Regions from separate parts of the Janthinobacterium longum genome, predicted to be linked through region 2. Evidence: riboswitches for the same ligand, from Rfam matches in the RefSeq annotation. Region 2 holds a riboswitch; the other holds the start of a gene.
What was found. A riboswitch is a leader RNA that binds a small molecule or an ion and turns the genes downstream of it on or off. The one in region 2 is predicted to bind thiamine pyrophosphate.
Positions count from the first base shown of each region.

Region 1 (3,409 bases), on a different contig from region 2:
CCGGCATCAGCGGCTTTGGCGCGCTGCGCATCCTGCACGACGATCCGCTGACCAGCCATATCCCGGTGATGGCGCTGTCGGCCAACGCCGTGCCGCGCGATATAGAAAAAGGGCTGGAGGCGGGCTTTTTCCGCTATCTGACCAAACCGATCAAGGTTGTCGAATTCATGGATGCGCTCGACGTGGCGCTGCACCATGCGGCCAGGCATGGCCTGGCCGATGACTACACCGCAGTACGCTAAACAAAACTACCAGGACTACCGCCATGTTACAAGCCACCGAGATATTGAACGCCAGCATACTGATCGTCGACGACCAGGAAGCCAATGTGATGCTGCTGGAGCAGGTGCTGCGCAACGCGGGCTATACCCGCATTACCTCCACCATGGACCCGCAGGCGGTGCGCGCGCTGCACCAGCAGCACCGCTACGACCTGATCCTGCTCGACTTGCAGATGCCGGAAATGGATGGCTTCGAAGTGATGGAAGGCTTGCGCGATATCGAAGCGGGCAGCTACCTGCCGGTACTGGTGATCACCGCCCAGCCCGGCCACAAGCTGCGCGCGCTGCAGGCCGGCGCCAAGGATTTCGTCGCCAAGCCGTTTGACCTGGTGGAAGTCAAAACCCGCATCCACAATATGCTGGAAGTGCGCTTGCTGTACCAGAAGCTGGCCGACTACAACAAGTCGCTCGAACAAGCGGTGCAGGAACGCACGGCGGAACTGCGCGAGAGCGAAGCGCGCTTCCAGCGCTTTACCGAACTGTCGTCGGACTGGTACTGGGAACAGGACGCCGATGGCAACCTGACGCGCTTTTCCGGCCCCGTGGCCGAAATGTTGGGCATCGGCAGCGAAGATGAACCGCAGCGCTGGAACGCCACCGAACGTGCCCTGCTCGACGAAAAAATCGCTGCCCGCGAACCGTTCCTCGATTTTATCTACAGCCGCCAGAATGCGGACGGCAGCACGCAATACCTGCAGGTCAGCGGCGAACCGATGTTCGACCATGGCAGCCGGTTTGTCGGCTATCGCGGGATCGGGCTCGATATTACGGCGCGCCAGCAAAAAAGCTGATTTATACTGGCGGCTGTTCGCATCGTCCGAGAGAAATCATGACCGACAAATCGCCTTCCTACTGGTTCCCCGCCAAGACCTACGGTTACGGCTGGGGCTTGCCCATCGTCTGGCAGGGCTGGGCAGTGTTCATCGGCGCGCTGGCGCTGCTCGCTTGCGGCGTGGTGCTGTTTCCTCCAAATCAGCTGCTGGCCGCCTATATCGCCTACGAAATGGTCGTCTTCGTCTTGCTGGTTGGCATCTGCTGGTGGAAGGGCGAGCCGCCGCAGTGGCGCTGGGGCAAGAAGAAATAACTGAACACAGCTGGCCGCGCGGCCTGAAACGCGTATAATTGCTCCGCTGCCGCAAGGCGGCAAACGCTAGGGGTCCTGCCTCGCCGTGGCAACACGGTGAGATGCGGGTGAGAAATACCCTCCGAACCTGATCTGGATAATGCCAGCGAAGGGAAGCTTTAGGATGAACGCACCTCGCATTTTCCGCGTGCGCGCAGCCGAATCTCCTTAGCTGGCTCCAGGCTTATCACAAGCTAGCCAAGGAGCCAAAATGAACGCCAATCCGACATTTCTTTCCGCCACCGCCACGGTCGACCAGGCCGCGATCGCGCCGCTGCCCAATTCACGCAAGATTTATGTGCAGGGCAGCCGGCCTGACATCCGCGTGCCGATGCGCGCCATCAGCCAGTCCGACACGGAGGCGTCGTTCGGCGGCGAAAAAAATCCGCCCATCTACGTCTACGACACGTCCGGCCCGTACACCGACCCGGACGTCGCCATCGATATCCGCTCGGGCCTCGATACGCCGCGCCTGCCATGGATACTGGAACGCGCCGACACCGAAGAGCTGCCCGGCCCGAGCTCGGACTACGGCATCGCCCGCCTTGCCGACCCGAAACTGGCCGAGCTGCGCTTCAACTTGCACCGCAAGCCGCGCCGCGCACTGGCCGGCAAGAACGTCACGCAGATGCATTACGCGCGGCAAGGCATCATCACGCCGGAAATGGAATTCGTTGCCATCCGCGAAAACATGCGCCGCCAGCAATACCTGGAAGAGCTGAAGGCATCCGGCCCCATGGGCGAGCGCATGGCAGAAATGATGGGACGCCAGCATCCGGGACAGTCGTTCGGCGCCAGCATTCCTGCCGAGATCACGGCCGAATTCGTGCGCGAGGAAATCGCCCGTGGCCGCGCCATTATCCCCGCCAATATCAACCATCCGGAAGTCGAACCGATGATTATCGGCCGCAATTTCCTGGTGAAAATCAACGCCAATATCGGCAACTCGGCCGTGACCTCGTCGATCGGCGAGGAAGTGGAAAAGATGACCTGGGCCATCCGCTGGGGCGGCGACAATGTGATGGATCTGTCGACCGGCAAGCATATCCATGAAACGCGCGAATGGATTATCCGCAACAGCCCGGTGCCGATCGGTACCGTGCCGATCTACCAGGCGCTGGAGAAAGTCAACGGCAAGGCCGAGGATTTAACTTGGGAAATCTTCCGCGACACCCTGATCGAGCAGGCCGAGCAGGGCGTTGACTACTTCACCATCCACGCCGGCGTGCTGCTGCGCTATGTGCCGCTGACGGCCAAACGGCTGACCGGTATCGTCTCGCGCGGCGGCTCGATCATGGCCAAGTGGTGCCTGGCGCATCACCAGGAATCGTTCCTGTACACCCATTTCGAAGAGATCTGCGAGATCATGAAGGCATATGACGTGTCGTTCTCGCTCGGCGACGGCTTGCGCCCCGGTTCCATTTATGACGCCAACGACGAGGCGCAACTGGGCGAACTCAAAACTCTTGGCGAACTGACGCAGATCGCCTGGAAGCACGATGTGCAGGTAATGATCGAAGGCCCCGGCCATGTGCCGATGCAACTGATCAAGGAAAACATGGACCTGCAGCTGGAGCAGTGCGGCGAAGCGCCGTTCTATACGCTGGGACCTTTGACCACCGATATCGCGCCCGGCTACGACCATATCACCTCGGGCATCGGTGCGGCCATGATCGGCTGGTATGGCACGGCCATGCTGTGCTACGTGACGCCGAAGGAGCACCTGGGTCTGCCCAACAAGGCGGACGTAAAAGACGGCATCATCACCTATAAAATTGCCGCGCATGCGGCCGACCTGGCCAAGGGTCATCCGGGCGCGCAGATCCGCGACAACGCCCTGTCCAAGGCGCGTTTCGAATTCCGCTGGGACGACCAATTCAATATCGGCCTGGACCCGGACAAGGCGCGCGAATTCCACGATGAAACCTTGCCTAAGGATTCGGCCAAGGTGGCGCATTTCTGTTCGATGTGCGGCCCGCATTTCTGCTCGATGAAGATCACCCAG
Region 1 is NZ_JBNYXQ010000007.1:100,320-103,728, forward strand. Features, by position in the region: gene ACQ4WM_RS17940 (hybrid sensor histidine kinase/response regulator) at 1-242, shown strand, start outside; gene ACQ4WM_RS17945 (response regulator) at 266-1,072, shown strand; gene ACQ4WM_RS17950 (hypothetical protein) at 1,111-1,365, shown strand; TPP riboswitch at 1,424-1,536, shown strand; gene thiC (phosphomethylpyrimidine synthase ThiC) at 1,616-3,409, shown strand, end outside.
Region 1: another riboswitch for thiamine pyrophosphate. It lies ahead of thiC (phosphomethylpyrimidine synthase ThiC); the one in region 2 lies ahead of ACQ4WM_RS03780 (TonB-dependent siderophore receptor).

Region 2 (3,409 bases):
TGCGACTGGCGCCCGGGAACAGGTAGCCGTCGGACTCCGGCGTCACGTCGCGCCAGTAGAACTTGTCGAACACATTGTTGACGGTGGCGCGCAGCACGGCCTGCTTGCCCGCCAGGCGCAGCGCATAGGCAGCGCCCAGGTTGGCCACATGATACGAGGGCACAAAGGTGTTGTTGTTGAATTCAAATGCCTTTTTGCCCGAGTATTCCCAACTGCCGTTGACCGACAGGCCCGCCACTTGCGGCACGCGGTAGTCGAGGTTGATGGCGCTCTTGAGGGCCGGCACGTTCGGCACACGCTTGCCGTCCAGCGATGCTACACCGGTGCCTGACTGCTGGCTGTTCAGGGCGGTGACCGATACGCCGATGTTCAGGTCGGCGCTGGCCTTGCCTTGCGCAGACAGTTCCAGGCCGCGGTGCTGGGCCTGGCCGGCGCGCACGAAAAAGCTGTCGGCATTCTGGAATTCCAGGCCCTTGCGGATCTGGAACAGGCTGGCAGCGACCATCAGCTCGGGCGTGATATCGGCTTTCACGCCGAACTCGATCTGTTTCGAGCGGCTCGGCGACAGTTCTTGGTTGGCATTGGCCGCATTGATACCGGCCGTGCCGCCATGCTCCATGCCCTGCGAATACGCGCCATACACGGCCACGTTGTCGAGCGGGTTGTAGACCAGCGCCAGGTTGGGCAGCAGGAACGCATGTTTGGCGCGCACTTCGGCCACGCTCGGGTCGGCATTGAGCACATATTGAAAACCATCGACATCGATATGGCGCAGGCCCGCATGCAGCTTCCAGTTGGCGGACAAGCTCACAATATCCTGCACGAAAACCGAGTTTTCCTTGTCGTTGCGCGTTTCGCGCACAGGGCCTTGCACGCCGTTCGAGATGGGCACGATCACGGGCTGATAGATATTGCTGGTGCCGGCGTAGTCGTACACATAGCGCCCGGCGCGGTCCTTGCGGTGGAAGGTGGCCACGCCCGCCGTGAATTCATGGTGCAGGGCGCCGGTGGCGAATTTGCCCTGGATCATGGCTTGCGCGCTCAAGGGTTTCTTGGTTTCGCCCAGGCTGCGGTAGTCGTACACATCGTAGTCGCCATTGCTGCAGAAGCCCGGAAACAGTTCCTGCGCGCCGCAGCCATACGGAAACGCCGTGTAGTCGTCGCGCTTGAACGAGTGCTGGTTGGCGCTGAGGGTAGCGTGCCAGTTGTCGTCGAACGCGTACTGGAAGCGCAGGCCGAGATTGCTGGTGATGGTGTCGACCGGGCGCGTCCACGGTTGCAGGTTGAGCAGCGTGTCGGCGCTGACACCGGTCGGCAGGGTGGTGTTGCCCAGCAGTTGAAAACCTGGCGCCGTGATCTGCGATTTGTCCTGGTAATCGGCGTCGAGCTGCAGCAGCGCCTGCGGCGAGATCTGCCAGTCGAACGCGCCCGAGATGAACTTGCGGTTGCCATCGGCGCCCTTGACGTACGAGCGCAGGCGCTCCGCCGCCACATTGATGCGGTAGCCGAAACGCGGGTCGTCCAGGCGGCCGCCCAGGTCCAGCGCGCCATACACGGTGCCGCGTTCTCGCGCCTCGACCGTAACCGTACGCAGTGGCGTATTGGTGGGGCGCTTGACGATAAAGTCGATCACGCCGCCCGGCGCGGCCATGCCGGCCTGCAAGCCTGCCAGGCCTTTCAATACTTCGATGCGTTCCTTGTTTTCCAGAGGAATTTGCGTATCGCCGGGAATCGCGATGCCGTCCTTGCGGTAGCTGGAATTGTTGTCGAGCTTGAAGCCGCGGATCGAGAACTGTTCGGCATAGCCAACCGCGTTGTAGGCGTCATTGATGCTGGCGTCCAGACGCACGGCGTCGCTGGTATTGCGGATCTGCAGGTCCTGCATGGTTTGTTGCGAAATGACGGTGACGGCGGCTGGCGTCTGCAGCAGCGGCGCGTCACTGAAGCCGCCCACCGAGGCGCGCTGGGCGGCTGGCACCTTGCTGGCGGTAACGATGACTTCGGCCATGCTGGAAGGTGTATCGACAGCGTCAGCAGCAAAGACGGGCGCAGCAAAAGCCTGTGCGATGGCCAGGGTCAACAGGGAGACAGACAAATTCGGTGTAGGCATGATTGCTCGTGGTGGCATGTTCGGCTGGCGCCAACGCAGGAGCTATCAAAGGAGGGAGGTACTTTGCGCTTTCCTTCGCTGGCATTATCCAGATCAGGTACGAAGGGTATCTCTCACCCGGATGACTGCTCCAGGACCCCTAGCGAATTGATAGCTTAACATGAACCGCCGCCCGCTGTCTGCCAGGCTGGCGCTTTTACAACAGTCTACAGACTCAGTTCCAGCACCTTGCGGCTGACGGCCAGGGTCACTTCGCCCTGTTCGCCGAGCGCGGTCATGCCATGCGCTTCCAGTGCGGCAATCACGGCGTCGACGCTGTCATGACCGAGGCCATAGTCGGCCAGGCGCGTCTTGACACCCATATGGCGGAAGAAATATTCGGTGCGCGCAATCGCCGTTTCGATGCGGCCGTCCTCGTCGCCACCATCCAGGCCCCACACGCGGGCCGCGTATTGCAGCAGCTTGGTGCGCTTGGCCTGCTTGCGCACGCGCAGCATGCTGGGCAGGATCACGGCCAGGGTTTGCGCATGGTCGAGTTCATATAGTGCCGTCAGTTCGTGGCCGATCGCGTGGGTCGACCAGTCCTGCGGCACGCCCACGCCGATCAGGCCGTTCAACGCCAGCGTGGCGCACCACATCACGTTGGCGCGCACGTCATAGTCGTCCGGGTGCGACAGCGCCTTGGGGCCTTCCTCGATCAGGGTCAGCAAGATGCCTTCGGCGAAGCGGTCCTGTACCGAAGCGTTGACGGAGGCGGTCAGGTACTGTTCCATCACGTGGGCAAAGGCGTCGACGACGCCATTGCCGACCTGGCGCAGCGGCAGGGTAAACGTTTTGGTCGGGTCGAGCACGGAAAATTTCGGATACACCTTGCGGCTCATGAACGAGCGCTTTTCCTGCGTTGCCTTGCGCGTGATGACGGCCGAGCCGTTCATTTCGGAACCGGTGGCGGGCAGGGTCAATACGGTGCCGAAGGGCAGGGCGGCGTCGATGATCTTGCCGCCTTTTTCCAGGATGTCCCACGCCTCGCCTTCGCGCAGGGCGGCCGCCGCGATGAACTTGGTGCCGTCGACCACCGAGCCGCCGCCCACGCCGAGCAGGAAATCGATGCCTTCGCTTTTTACCAGGGCGACGGCCTGCATCAGGGTTTCATAGCTGGGGTTCGGTTCAATGCCGGAAAATTCGAGTACCGTGTGGCCGGCCAGTGCGGCGCGCACTTCATCGTAGACGCCGTTCTGCTTGATGCTGCCGCCGCCATAGGTCATCAGCACTGTGGCCTGTGGCGGTATCAGCTTGCCG
Region 2 is NZ_JBNYXQ010000001.1:824,534-827,942, reverse strand. Features, by position in the region: gene ACQ4WM_RS03780 (TonB-dependent siderophore receptor) at 1-2,110, opposite strand, end outside; TPP riboswitch at 2,164-2,261, opposite strand; gene ACQ4WM_RS03775 (iron-containing alcohol dehydrogenase) at 2,317-3,409, opposite strand, start outside.